DNA from 3 places in the Bacillus sp. FSL K6-6540 genome. Region 3 is predicted to be linked to each of the others. Evidence: riboswitches for the same ligand, from Rfam matches in the RefSeq annotation. Region 3 holds a riboswitch; each other region holds the start of a gene.
The links. A riboswitch is a leader RNA that binds a small molecule or an ion and turns the genes downstream of it on or off. The one in region 3 is predicted to bind cobalamin.
Positions count from the first base shown of each region.

Region 1: it holds a riboswitch for cobalamin, as region 3 does, so the genes downstream of both, MHH82_RS03365 (ribonucleoside-diphosphate reductase subunit alpha) here and MHH82_RS32635 (ABC transporter substrate-binding protein) in region 3, are expected to answer to the same signal.
Region 2: it holds a riboswitch for cobalamin, as region 3 does, so the genes downstream of both, MHH82_RS26185 (ABC transporter substrate-binding protein) here and MHH82_RS32635 (ABC transporter substrate-binding protein) in region 3, are expected to answer to the same signal.

Region 1 covers NZ_JBBOXH010000001.1:773,282-778,172, forward strand. Annotated here, with positions in the region: gene MHH82_RS03360 (ribonucleotide-diphosphate reductase subunit beta) at 1-584, opposite strand, end outside; gene MHH82_RS03365 (ribonucleoside-diphosphate reductase subunit alpha) at 1,217-3,550, opposite strand; cobalamin riboswitch at 3,744-3,976, opposite strand; gene MHH82_RS03370 (MTH1187 family thiamine-binding protein) at 4,338-4,643, shown strand; tRNA gene MHH82_RS03375 (tRNA-Thr) at 4,752-4,823, shown strand.
Region 2 covers NZ_JBBOXH010000001.1:5,887,392-5,892,282, reverse strand. Annotated here, with positions in the region: gene MHH82_RS26200 (adenosylcobinamide amidohydrolase) at 1-126, shown strand, start outside; gene cbiB (adenosylcobinamide-phosphate synthase CbiB) at 123-1,100, shown strand; gene MHH82_RS26190 (histidine phosphatase family protein) at 1,091-1,870, shown strand; cobalamin riboswitch at 2,008-2,210, shown strand; gene MHH82_RS26185 (ABC transporter substrate-binding protein) at 2,467-3,471, shown strand; gene MHH82_RS26180 (FecCD family ABC transporter permease) at 3,468-4,514, shown strand; gene MHH82_RS26175 (ABC transporter ATP-binding protein) at 4,511-4,891, shown strand, end outside.
Region 3 covers NZ_JBBOXH010000002.1:31,142-36,032, forward strand. Annotated here, with positions in the region: gene MHH82_RS32630 (FecCD family ABC transporter permease) at 1-791, opposite strand, end outside; gene MHH82_RS32635 (ABC transporter substrate-binding protein) at 754-1,698, opposite strand; cobalamin riboswitch at 1,804-1,942, opposite strand; gene MHH82_RS32640 (SDR family NAD(P)-dependent oxidoreductase) at 2,096-2,887, shown strand; gene MHH82_RS32645 (SMP-30/gluconolactonase/LRE family protein) at 2,926-3,804, opposite strand; gene yvrG (two-component system sensor histidine kinase YvrG) at 3,876-4,891, opposite strand, start outside.

The DNA of each region.
Region 1 (4,891 bases), on a different contig from region 3:
TTGTAGAAGAAGGCAAACGTGCTGTAGAAGAAAATCCCTTCCAGGATCAGGTCGGCGACCATGGCTTCGAAGAAGGATTGCGGCGACGGATTGTCGCGGAAATTCTGGTAAATGTTCGAGATGAACTGGTTGCGCTCCAGAAGAACCGGATCATGCTTCCAGTATTCGAAGATTTCCTTCTGCTCCTGCTCCGACACGATGGAGGAAAGCACGTAGGAATAGGATTGGTTGTGAACCACCTCTTGCTGACCGATGATGGCCGAGATGGCTTCGAGCGACGAGTCAGTGAAGTAGCGCTTCACGTCGCCGACAAACATCGTCTGCATGGAATCGAGCACAGCCAGCAGGGAGATGTTGATTTTGAAGGTGCGCTGCTCTTCAGGGTCCAGACGCGGGAACTGCTGCGCATCCTTGGACATCGGAATTTCATCCGCGATCCAGTGGTTCAGCAGCAGAACCTTATACAATTTATACATATGAGGCATCCGAATGTCGTTCCAGTTCAGGATCCCGGAGCATTCACCTTCAATGACGCGAGTGGAGCGGTTGGGTGCTTCGGTGTTAAATATCTTTTGCATTTGCATGCCGATTTTCTCTCCTTGTATTTCATAATAGGGCGGCGCATAGGCGAAGCTGAGGGACACCTCGCGGCATATTCATGGACCGGGTATCACACCGGGACGGGTATCCATCTCCAGCCGCTGTTGTCCGCCCTTTGCCTGAATGTATTGTAAAGGTTGCAAAGGGCTCCCAAAGGCGGACGTAAACTCTTCCGATTGGATACCCTTACCCTTGTAGTCTTTTAGTTAGAAAGCTAATTCCCGCCCGCTATACGAGAACCCTCGCATGCAGCCGTTCGATGCTTGTATTGAACCAAGCCTCCAGCGATTCCCGAAGGGAAAGCGCTCCTAGCAAGATGTAACTCAACAAATCGAACGAAGTACTCATTCGTCTCCGCACCGCATGAAAAGCGATTCCCAAGGGGAGAGCGGTCCCAGCAGACAGTAACTCAACAAATGGCACGAAGTAACTCAGAAGTCCCCGCGCCGCATTCCAGCGTTCCCGCAGGGAGAAAGCGCTCCTAGCCACTAAAGTAACTTAAGAAGCGCCTCATTCACATCTTACCCACCTTGCGGGTGTCCAGAGGGCAGAGCCCTTGGGGCCCTCCCTTGGAAGGGAGGGTTTGGGTGGGTTCGAAAAAGGTTAATCTAAACTCTTAGCTTGCGCACGACTCACACTCTTCAATCGTTAACGCACGGCTGCGTACATAGTACGTGGATTTGATACCGGCTTTCCAGGCATGCAGATGCAGCTCCAGGAATTCCGAAGCCCGGATATCAGGGCGTACGTACAGGTTAAAGCTTTGCGCTTGGTCAACGTGACGCTGACGGGCGGCAGCCATTTTGATGGACCAATGCTGGTCGATCAAGAAAGCCGTTTTGTAGTACCAGATCGTTTTCTCGGACAGATCCGGAGCAGGGTTCGCCACTTTATAAGTGGTTTTTTCTTCATAAGACAGAAGTTCGTACAATGGATCGATGCTCGCCGTGGAACCCGCGATGATCGAAGTGGAGCCGTTCGGCGCGATGGCAAACAGCCATGCGTTACGGACGCCGTTCGCTTGCACTTCCTGCTGCAATTCACGCCACTGTTCGGTGGTCACGAACTTGCCTTCATGCTCGCCGTCGGTATAACCGCGGAACGTGAAGTACTCGCCGCTCTCCCAGTCGGAGCCTTTGAATTTCGGATAGTGGCCTTTTTCCTTGGCCAACTCCATGCTGGATTTGACGAGCAGGTAGTTGATGTGTTCGTACAGATTGTCATTATAGGCAACGGCTTCGTCGGATTCCCAGCGGATGCCTTCCAGGGCCAGCAAGTGGTGCAGACCGAAGGTGCCGAGACCGACCGCGCGATATTGGCTGTTGGTGTATTGAGCTTGCAGAACTTCAATATTGTTAATGTCGATGACGTTATCCAGCATGCGAACCTGGATCGGAACGAGACGCTCCAGCACACCGGCAGGTACGGCACGAGCCAAGTGGATGGAGTTCAGGTTGCAGACAACGAAATCGCCAGGGATTTTGGAAATCACGATCCGGGTTTGGCCGTCTTTCGTAACCAGCTCCTCTTGCTCAACGACCGTCGGAGATTGGTTCTGCATGATCTCCGTGCACAGGTTGGAAGAGTAGATCATGCCATGAGCCGAGTTCGGGTTCGCACGGTTGACCGTGTCGCGGTAGAACATGTACGGCGTACCGGTTTCAAGCTGGGACTTCATGATGCGCTTCATAATGTCGATGGCTTGTACGGTAATGCGCGGCAGCAGCGGGTTCGCTACGGCTTCCGCGTATTTTTGGCGGAATTCGCCTTCGCCTTGAGTATGGTCATAGAAGTCCTCCAGACCTAGCGGACGGCCGTTCTCGTCTTTCCAGCCCATGATTTTCTTCACTTCATGCGGACAGAACAGGCTCCACTCTTCACGAGCTTCGACAGCCTCCATGAACAGGTCGGGCAGACATACGCCATGGAACACGTCATGCGCTCTCATGCGCTCGTCGCCGTTGTTCAGCTTCAGATCCAGGAAGGACAGGATGTCTTTGTGGAACACATCCAGATAAACCGCGATGGCACCTTTACGAGTTCCCAATTGGTCAACGCTAACAGCGGTGTTGTTCAGCTGGCGAATCCAAGGGATGACGCCGGAACTGGTATTCTTGTGACCACGGATGTCAGAGCCGCGTGCACGGACTTTACCGAGGTATACCCCGATGCCGCCGCCCATTTTGCTGAGACGGGCGATGTCCGTATTGGAATCGAAGATTCCTTCCAGGGAGTCGTCCACGGTATCGATGAAGCAGCTGGACAGCTGGCCGGCTACTTTTTTACCTGCATTGGACATGGTCGGCGTAGCCGCCGTCATGTACAGGTTACTCATGGCCCAGTAGGCTTCCTTGACAAGGTCAAGACGCTTGTCGGCAGGCTCGTTATGCATGAGGAACATCGCGATGACCATGTAGCGTTCTTGCGGAAGTTCCATGACGCGACCGTCAAAGTCGTTTGCCAGGTAACGCTCAGCCAGCGTCAACAGACCGATGTAATCAAACAGCAGATCGCGGCTTGGATCGATGCATTCGCCGAGTTCTTCGATTTGTTCTTTGGTGTAGCTGGTCAGAAGGTCCTCGCGATAGATGCCTTTCTGTACAAGCTCCGTAATGAGCGGGTAGAAGGCACCGTATGGTTCTTCCGGGTATGCTTTGTATCGGCGGTTGGTAGCCGCTTTTTTATATAAAGAGGTCAGAAACGAACGCGCAGCCGCAAACTTCCAATTCGGCTCCTCTTTGGTTACAAGCTCAAGGGCGGACATCGTGAAGGCGCTGCTGATTTCTTCGCCGGTAACTTGCTCACCGCGCAATTTGGCATTGACGCCGCGAAGCAGACGCTCCTTATCGAGCATGTCCAATCCTTTCAGAGTCCGGTCGGCATAGACGGAGAGGCGAATTTCATCAAAGGCGAGCTGACGGTTGTTCGGTTTAACTACGAGCTGGGGCATGAATAAATTCCTCGCTTTCTTCGGGGGAAATATGAAAAAGGACATCAAAAAAACATTTTCTAAAACCCGCGGGCAGGCTTGAAAATGTCCGTGCGCTGTGATCGGAAATGACGTTTGACATAAGCCCTTGAACGGGCATGATGTTATGTACAGACGCAAGTTTAACGAACACTTACCTAAAGCCCCGTAGGTTGGTGTCTGCTGCATATAGGCAGGTCTCTGACTCGGGCTTCTGCCTCCCGGCGGTGCCTTCCGAAAACCTTGATCCGATTGTTCGGTGGCTATGCCGTATGAGGAAGGCTGAAAAAATGATGAACAGCCTAAGAGCCCTTACAGTGGCGGGACCGTGATGGATTTACACCATGCTTCCCTATTAAGCCGGACTGCCTTATGGGTTGATCCGGCACCTATATACACTATATTTGGTTGTTGTTAATCTAATTTAACTCAATATATTGTGTTTGTAAACCATATTCTTAAAATTGAACGCAAAAAGAATTATAGCAAACGAGCGGTCATTGTGCCAGTTAAGAAACTGTCAAAAGGCGATAAGATTTCCTGGATTGTGACCAAATGCGACCTTTTCTGCGCAGATACCGCGTATATTCTCGTTTTGACAAAATAGGATATTACCGTATGGATGAGGCGGGCAGGATACACTATATCTTGTGTGAAGCTAAAATTGAAGGGCTTTGATATGGCGGACCGAAATTGGTATGATATCCGTATCCGGCATTGGAATTGAAGGGTCTTACATGATTGAGATATGACGAGGGAGGTTGTTCAGATGGCAATAGCAGAGGTAACGGTGATTCCGATCGGAACCGCAACCACGAGTTTAAGCGCTTATGTCGCCGAGATGCAGCGAATATTGAAACAGCAGGACGGGATTTCCTATGAGCTGACATCGATGAGCACGATCATCGAGGGAGAGCTTAACATGATCTGGCGGGCGATTGAGGCTTTGCATGAAGCGCCTTTTCTGTCCGGGGCAAAGCGCGTATCGACTTCCGTTAAAATTGACGACCGCAGGGACCAGGTCTCCTCGAGCAAACAGAAGATCCAATCCGTGCAGGAGAAGTTAGGCGGGTAATGCCACCAAATTCGGTGGATATTCCCGTTAGATTAGGACTTGCATTTTGCTGCCGAAGTATTATAATAATTTTTGTTGTTTCGAGAGGAATATCATCGAACCACATGTGCTGGTGTAGCTCAGGGGTAGAGCAACGCACTCGTAATGCGTAGGTCGGGGGTTCAATTCCCTTCACCAGCATCTTCATAAAGTCAATAATGGCACGGTTTTCCGACATTCGGAAACCGGGCCATTTTTGTTATTTATTC
Region 2 (4,891 bases), on a different contig from region 3:
AATTCAGCCTATGACGTGAATCATCATTATGCCGGAACCGCGACCGATCTGGGCGGCATGATCGGACGTCTTGTCTACGACAGCGTCACGGAGAGCATCGCCGCCGAAAGAGAGGATCGGATATGACCGTCGTATGGGTCATATGGGCGGCGGTCGCGCTGGACTTGCTGATCGGAGATCCGAGATGGCTGCCGCATCCCGTCATCGGCATGGGGAAGGCGATCCGCCGGGTCGAAGGGTGGATACGCCAGCGGACGACTTCCGCCCAGGGACTGAAGCGGGCGGGGATATTGCTGCCGGTGATCGTGGCCGGCGGCTCCTTCGTGCTGGCTTGGCTGCTGCTGGAGCTGTGCGCAGCGATTCATCCTTGGCTTGCCTGGGGTGCGGAGATCGTTCTCATTGCGACTACGATTGCGATCAAGGGGCTGCGCGAGGCCGGATTGGAGGTGTACGGCCATCTTCGTTCCGGGAATATTGCCGAGGCCAGGCAAGCGCTCAGCATGGTGGTCGGGAGGGACACCGCTCATCTGGATGAGCCGGAAATTGTGCGGGGGACGGTGGAGACGGTTGCGGAAAATATCGTGGACGCGGTCATCGCTCCGCTTTTTTTTGCCCTGATCGGAGGGGCGCCGCTTGCGATGGCCTACCGCGCCGTGAATACGCTGGATTCCATGGTCGGTTATAAAAACGAGAAGTACCTGCATGTAGGCTGGGCCTCCGCCCGGCTGGACGATCTCGCCAATTGGATACCGGCACGCCTGACCGCCGGGCTGTTGACCGTTGCGGCGGCGATGTTTTCGCTGCAGTGGAAACAAGCGATCAAGATGGTTAAACGAGATGCGCGTAAGCATCCCAGTCCGAACAGCGGCTTCCCGGAATCGGCCGTTGCCGGTGCCCTGGGGATTCGCCTGGGAGGCGAAAATTCGTACCAAGGCGTAATCTCGTTCCGGGCTTTCATGGGGGACCCCGACCGACCGCTCGAAGCGGAGGATATCAGGGTGACAAACCGTCTGCTTGTGGGCGTATCGGTTTTGTTTACGATGCTGGGTACCGCGGTGCTCGGACTTGCTGCCGCGGCAGGAGGAAGCCTATGGATATGAGGATCATTCTGCATCTGGTCCGCCACGGCCGCACGTTGTGGAACGAGGAGCGCCGTTATCTCGGCCATGAGGATCAGGGAATTCTGGCTGAGGGAAGGGAACAGCTCCTCCCGCTGCGGGAGGAACTTCGTTGCAGGCATTTTGTCCGGATCTATTGCAGCGATCTCCTCCGCTGCCGGCAGACGCTCCATGTGATCTTATCGGATTCAAAAAGGGGTGCTGTTCCTGATGATGACATATTGGGCCAGTTTATGCCGAGCGTACGATATGACCCACGGCTGCGCGAACTGGATTTCGGGGATTGGGAAGGAAAGACCTACGAGGATTTGAAGACGGATTCCCTCTACCGGCGCTGGATCGATAACCCTGCGGAAGTTACGCCGCCTAGCGGGGAGAGTTGGGAAGCTTTCGGTTCCCGCGTCCAGGCCTTTTTGTCGGGATTGCATTTGGATGTGAAGGAATTATTGCATATGGAGGAAGCTCCGGATACCCTTGCGCAGGCAGAGGCAGAGGCAGAGGCAGAGGCAGAGGCAGAGGCAGAGGCAGAGGCCAGGCGTGGTGATGATGGCCGTGGAACGCTCGCTGAAGGAGTTGACGTGCTTGTGGTCACCCACGGCGGCGTTATTCGGGAGATGGTAGCGGCTACCGTGCCGGATACGGAATTCTGGGCGACGTCGGTTATGCCGGGCGAGGTGCTCAAGCTGCAGCTGACATGGGACGGAGCACTTTGGCGGGGCGTACGGTTAAGCGAACAAAACGAAAACGTATGATTTCGGTCGGAATAGGCGATAACGGGCTAAATCGGTGTCATGACGCAATCGAAACGCCCGAAACTTTCAGTTGTAAGGGGATGGTTTATCGCCTATAATCTTGTGCAGAGAAACCATGCTTGGCCTATCATCCATAAATTCATATGATTTGCGAGGGTCCCGGACAGAGGGCGTTATTGTTTTCTGCCGGGTTAATAGGGAAGCCGGTGCAAGTCCGGCACGGTCCCGCCACTGTGAAGCAGGGACTTTTCCATATGCCACTGAGCCTTTAGCGCTTGGGAAGGCGGAGAAGTCGTTACAACCTGCAAGTCAGGAGACCTGCCCTCAGCGAATGAAAGACGGTCCTTCGAGGAGAGGATTACGTTTACCGGACGCATGGAGCCATGCGGACGGAAGTTTAAGGCGCCATCGTTGAACGGTTATCCCGGCGTCCTTATGATACAAACGTAATCCCTGAGTCCTTGTCATCGAGGAGTCGGGGATTTTTGCTTCTTAGGGTATGAAGATTGAACGTTTCTTACCAGTTAAGGATCGGCCGAAGGAATTTAGACACGCCTGCGCCAGGTTCTCAATTATGTTTAGGGGGATTCCAAGAGATGAAAGCATTAAACAAAACATGGTCCGTACTTCTGGTAGCCATACTGATGGCCCTGGCCTTGATCGGCTGCGGCGGCGAAGAAGCAGCACCGAAGGATGCGACGCCGCCGGCACAGCAGCAAGAGCAGAATAACGAAGCGCCGGCGGATTCGGCGGAAGAGCTTAAGACCACGTATCCGCTGACCGTCAAGGATTCAACGGGCGTGGAAATGACGTTTGAGAAAGCGCCGACCAAGATTGCGTCCCTGACTCCGTCCGAGACGGAAAAACTGTTTGCATTGGGACTGGACGAGGAGATCGTTGGCGTATCCGATAACGACGATTACCCCGAAGCGGCCAAATCCAAGCCTAAACTGGGCGGGTTCCAGGTGAATGAAGAGGCGATCATCGCAGCCGACGCCGATGTGGTATTCGCGGCTTCGATGAATGCCCAGAATGCCGAGAAATTGCGCGAGCTTGGCGTTACCCTGTTCGTCAACGATCCGAAAACCATCGATGCGGTGATGGAGAACATCGAGCTGATCGGTCAAATTACGGACCGTCAAGCCGAGGCGAAAGCGGTCGTCGATCAGATGAAGCAGGAATGGGCTGCCGTTACGGAAGCCGTGAAATCCGTGAAGGATGAAGACAAGAAGAAAGTGTACGTGGAGTTCTCTCCGGGATGGACCGTCGGCAAAGGCGAGTTCATGGATGAGATCATTACCGCAGCTGGCGGCGTCAATGCAGCCGGCGATGCGGAAGGCTGGTTCGAAATCAGCGAGGAGAACATCATCGCCGCGAACCCGGACGTTATTCTGTACACGGACGATGTGGTGGACGAAGCCACCAAGAAAACATTGGATCAGCTGATCAAGGAGCGCGGCGGCTGGGATCAGATCGAAGCCATCAAGAACGATCAGGTTATTTCCGTGGATGCCAATCTGCTCAGCCGTCCGGGCCCGCGCGTGACGCAAGGACTGATAGAAGTGGCGAAGGCCGTTTATCCGGAATTGATGAATCCATGAGTAAAAAACTTGCAGGATTCGGTGCGGCCGGCCTGATCCTTTTACTGCTAACCTTGGTTGTCAGTCTCGGAATCGGCTCCGTTCACCTGCCTGTGAGAGAGATTGGAGCGATGCTGCTGCACCGGCTGCCGGGAATCGGCGATTCCATCGTTCCAGGCTGGGAAGCTTCCTCCGAGCAAATCCTGATGAAGGTGAGATTGCCGCGGATCCTGCTCGGGATGCTTGTTGGAGCCTCCCTGGCGGTGGCCGGAGCCGCCTTTCAAGGCGTGCTTCGCAATCCGCTGGCGGATCCGTTTACGCTCGGTGTGTCCTCGGGTGCTGCGCTTGGCGCGGCATCCCTGATTTTTTTCGGAATGGAATATTCCTTTGCCGGAGGTTACACACTGCCGGTTGTAGCGTTTCTGACCGGAGCAGGCACCCTATGGGCTGTTTTGCTGCTGGCAAGGGATCAAGGAAAACTGCCGATCCATGGGCTCATCCTGTCCGGGGTGGTCATGCAGTCATTTCTGGGCGCCGTCGTTTCGTTTCTGACGGTGATGTCCAAAGATACGGTGAACCAAATCCTGTACTGGACGATGGGAAGCCTGAGCATGCGCGGATGGTCGTATACGGCCATCCTTTTCCCGTATTTTGCAGTGGGTTTCGTATATCTATGGAGCAGGTCGCGGGCGCTTAACATTTTGTCGCTCGGGGAACGGCAGGCCGCTCATATGGGATTGAATGTCGATCGTCTGAAGACCAGCGTGCTGATCGTCGCTACCCTGCTTGCCGCGGCAGCCGTATCGGTTTCCGGCGTGATCGGGTTCGTCGGGCTTGTAGTGCCGCATATGATTCGGCTGATCACCGGCTCCGATTACCGCGTGATTGTTCCCCTGTCGGCGCTGGGCGGCGCGATTTTCATGGTTTGGTGCGATACGGCAGCACGCTCCGTCTTGGCGCCGACGGAAATCCCGCTCGGGGTGGTCACGGCATTCATAGGCGCTCCGTTCTTTGCTTATCTGCTGTACCGGAACAAAAAACGGCGCAGGGAGGGGTTATCATGATTACGGCCCAAGGGCTTGGCAAAGCCTATGGCAAGGCGTCGATTCTATCCGGGGTGGACCTTCACATTGCCGAAGGGGAATGGTGGGGGATCATCGGACCGAACGGCAGCGGCAAGTCCACCCTCATGCAGCTGTTATCCGGCGTGGAGAGTCCTACGGAAGGAAGCGTGACGCTTCTGGGCAAGGAGCTTGGACGCTATAACCGGAAGGCAATGGCCCGAATCGTGGCGGTGCTGCAGCAGGAGGGACTCGACCCTACCGATTTTACCGTCCGGGACGTGCTGGAGATGGGGCGATTCCCGTTCTTGAACTGGCTTGGCCGTGAGGATAAGGATGCGGCCCCGCTTATCGAGGCCGTTATTCGAAAGCTGGATCTG
Region 3 (4,891 bases):
AAAAGAGATCCTGCTATTAATATCATCATCTTCCTCTGCTGAACGCTGACTCCAAGAAGCTTTGCTTTATCTTCTCCATATGTCATCACGTTCAGTTCCCTTCCGTTTATAATCAATAAAATGGTTCCCAAAAGAAAAAACGGGAGAAACAAAATAACATAGCTCCAGCCCCTCATTGAGACGCTGCCAAGCAGCCAATGCACAATCGGAAGCAGGTTGTCTCCTGTCAAGGCGATGATAAGAGAAATAAATGCGCCTAAAAAAGAGTTGGTGATGACACCGGTCAAAATGAGGGTGGAAACAGACATCGAAGCATGAACGAGGCGGCTGAAGAAAAGGACCGCCGCCATCGTGGCAAGTGCCGCGGCTACACTCACAACCGGGAGTGTAAACCCTCCGATGACAGGAAGGTGCAGACCTAAGAACAGAGTCACAACAGCTCCGACTGAAGCACCGGATGACACACCTAGCGTATAGGGATCAGCAAGTGGATTTTTCAACAATCCTTGAAAAGCGGCCCCTGCAATAGAAAGAGCCGCCCCCACAAGGGCGGCCAGCACAACTCTCGGCAGTCTGATATTCATCATAATATTAGTGTACATCGGATCATCAGAACCGATAGAGCCGCCGAAGCCTTGATGCCAAAAGACACGAAAAACAGCGGGAATAGGAATATGCAGGCTGCCGCAAGAAATTCCTAAGATGATGCTCACGGCTAAAAATGAGAAACCAATGATATATGCGGCATAACGATTATTCCTTAAACGTATCCGGGTAAATGCTTTCCGCAAGTTCTTCGACCCCTTCGATCAGACGGGGACCGGAACGTGTCACAAGATCAGGGTCCACATCATATACACGATGATGTTTCACAGCATTGATTTCGCTCCAGCCATCGCGTTTTTCCACAGCTTTCGCTTTCACACCGTCCGTTGTAACAATTGCATCAGGATTGAGTTTTACGATCGCCTCATCTGTCATTTGCACCCATCCTGTCTGATCCGCAGCTGCGTTTTTAGCATGGATGACATTCAGCATTTCATTCATAAACGTATCTTTTCCGGTTGTATAAATGTCAGGATCAGGAGAAACCTCGATAAATACGCTTTTCTCCTCGTCTTTTGAAATGGTTTTCGCTTTTTCTTGAATATCCTTTAGATCTGATTTCATGCTTTTCACGAGCTGATCGGCTTTTTTCTCCGCCCCGCCAGCTTCTCCGATCATTTCGATTGATTTGTACACCTCGGAGAATGATTGTGCATCATTGACAGTCAGCACTGTAATGCCCGCGTCCTTCAGCTGTTTGATGGCATCTGCTGATGCTGACATGGAAGACTCATGGGCCAGAACGAGATCTGGTTTTAGAGAAATGACTTTTTCAACGTTTACATTCATATCTCCGACTTTCTCAACCTTTTTGACTTCCTTTGGATAGGTATCGTTTGTGGTGACACCGACCACTTTGTCACCAAGGCCGAGTGCGTATGTAATTTCTGTGTTGCTCGGCATTAATGAAACAATCTTTTTTGGCTCTTTTTTGATGGTTACATCTTGATTTGACGCATCATCAATGGTGACAGGAAACGCTTCTGTTTTTTGTTTTGCCTTTGAATCCTTCTGATCCGCAGGATTGCCGCAGCCTGCCAGCATAACAACAGCCAACAGGAGCGCAGTCCATATCCCGTCTCGTTTTTTCATAATCTTTTCCTCCTAAACGAACTAAAAAAGCATCTCTACGACGGTAAAGATGCTGTAAACAACACAAAAAAGCCTATTGTTTACACATCATCTGTCCTCGCAGAATTCGTGCTGATCAAACAGGCAGGTATCCTGGCTCTTGGCGCTTGGCCAATTACAGTGGCGGGACCGCACCGGCTTTTACCGGTTTCCCTTTTAAGCCGGCTGTTGTTCACGGACCGGCACCTATTTGACATTCGTATCCTTTTTTCGGAGTAATTATACTATATGACTGACAGGCTTGTATATGTGTCCTGAATGACTTTTCCCCGTATTGTGTATGGGAGCAAAATCCTCGTAAACACTAAATTTGATCTTGTATACTTAATACCATCATCAATCAAAAGGAATGATTCTTATGGATTTACAGCTAAATGACAAACTCGTCTTAATCACCGGCTCGACGTCCGGTATCGGGAAAGCCGCCGCAAAAAGCTTTCTGCAAGAGGGTGCGGCAGTCATTGTCAACGGACGCAAACAGGAGACTGTCGATCGCACCATTGAAGAGCTTTCTGGCTATGGAACAGTGCACGGTGCTGCTGCCGATTTGTCAAAAACAGATGAAGCAGCGGCTTTTATCGAAAAAGTAAATGAAATCGGTGATATCGATATCCTTGTCAACAACCTTGGTTTCTTCGAGGTAAAAGACTTCGCCGATGTGACAGATGAAGAGTGGAATCAATATTTCGAAGTGAACGTGATGAGCGCCGTTCGGACAAGCCGTCACTTCCTTCCAAAAATGCTTGCCAAAAACAGCGGCCGCATTTTAAATATTGCAAGTGAAGCAGGCGTCAAACCGCTGCCAACGATGATTCCATACTCAATGACAAAAACGGCGCTGATCAGCCTTTCAAGAGGAATGGCTGAAATGACAAAAGGCACAAATGTGACGGTTAACTCAGTGCTCCCGGGACCTACTTGGACAGAGGGCGTGGCATCCTATATGGAAGGTGCCGCACAAGCAGCCGGCCAGGATACAGATTCATTTATCAAAGACTATTTCAAGGTCAATGAGCCAACCTCACTTATTCAGCGATACGCGACAGCAGAAGAAGTCGCTAACACAATCGTATTCCTCGCGTCTGACGCCGCATCCGCCATTAACGGCACGGCACAGCGTGTGGAAGGCGGCATTATCCGTTCTCTGTAGTATAAAAAAAACGCATCCGTGTTTCGGATGCGTTTTTTTTATACGTCTCCAGCAAATGGTACCGGCTGATATCCGCCTGTTTCCAGTTGTGCTGAAAACAACCCTCCAGCGTGAGGCTGCTCGTATCTCTCTTTTTCTGTCATTTGTTCTGTTGCCGTTGTAATGTAAAGGGTTTTTAAGTCTCTGCCGCCGAACGCGCAGCACGTGACATATTTAGCCGGCACGCTGATTGAATTGATTTCTTTTTTCTGAAACGGGTCAATGTGAACAACGCGGCTGCCGCCAAACAGCGCCACCCACAGCATGCCATTTTGGTCAATTGTCATGCCGTCCGGTAATCCGTCTGACTGATCAAAACGATAGACAGGTTCTGGATTCGAAACATCTCCGCTTTGAGGATCATAGCTGTAACGCACAATCTCCTGCGTCGGCGTGTCGATGTAATACATCAAATTCCGCTCGCGGTCCCAATCCAAACCGTTTGAGGTGGAGACTTGATCCTTGATTTTGACAAGACTGCCGTCTAGATTCAAACGGTACAGCGACGCCTGTTTTTGCTCGCCTTCCATGCTCGTCGTCCCCGCCCAAAGCCTTCCGTACGGGTCACATTTAGCATCATTAAATCTCAGGCTCTCATGCATGTCCTTCGGCTGTTTAATTTTTTCCAAGCTGTCATCCCGAAGATGATACAGGTAAAACCCGTCCTTCATGGTCATAATCAGTTCATCCTTTGAATATTTCGCAAGCGCCGTCACAAAGGATTTGAATTTGATTGATCGGTTGATTTTTTCTTCAGGGTCAAAGATATGGAGCTCGCTCCCCAGGATATCAACCCAATATAAGCGGCCGTTTTCTTCATCCCATAACGGGCCTTCTCCAATCACTGCCCGAGTGTCTGCTTCCAATACTGCATCCATGTGTTACACCTCTTTAGCTTCAGTCTATATATTGTTATTCCCGGCAAAGAGGTGTCCAAACCACTTGATGTTTATTGTTTTTTAAAAAGGATGGTAATGACCGTTCCAATGTTCATTCTGCTGTTCACATGGATCGTTCCGTTATGGAGATGGACAAGCTCCTTGGCAATCGCGAGCCCGAGACCCGTTCCGGCAGTTGAATCTTTTGTGTTCGTCCCTCTGTAGTAACGGTTAAACAAATGGGTAATCGTTTCTTCATCCATTCCTTTCCCATTGTCCTTCACCTTTAAAGATATATGATTTTTTGTTTGCTCCAGAATGACTTGAATCTCTGTTCCTTTGTCGTTGTGCTTCACGGCATTCCCAAGGAGGTTTTCTAATATGCGCCTGAACCACGCTTCATCAAGGGCAAATTCAATATGCTCTTCTTTGGATACAAACGAGATATCATAGCCTTCAGAAAACGGATTTTTCTTAAAATCCTCAATGACATTTTTAAAAAACGGGATAAGGCTAGTGAGATTTCTCTCAATAGGAAGAGCATCATTTTTCAGGCGATACGTTAAATTTAAGTCTTCAATCAGCTTGGACATGTATTCAGATTTTTCTCTGACAACCTGCCCCATTTCTTTCACTTCTTCCGGCGACCAGTCATACTGCTTCGACTCGAGCATCATGCTGTAGCCGTAAATGCTGCTGAGCGGTGTTTTTAAGTCATGTGACAAACCGGCAATCCATTCTTCCCTTGTCGCCTGGATTTTTTCTCTGTTTCTTTTATCCCTTCTCAGCGTTTCAGTCAGCTGATCCATTGATTCAAATATCTCACCGAAGAAGCGGTACGGCTGTTTGATTTTTCCCTTTTTATTTTTGCTGACAGGACGGCCTTCCCGGTTTCTGGGCTCCTCAAGCTTCCCTTTTGACAGATTGACCAGCCATCTAATCGTATGAAAAATCGGCAGCCCGAATCGGAACATATACCAAACGGTCATCCAAATGATATACATGAACAAAACGGCCATCACGAGAAACATCGCTTTTAATACAACCTTCAGGAACGATTTGTTAAACTCCTGATCGGTTACATAGA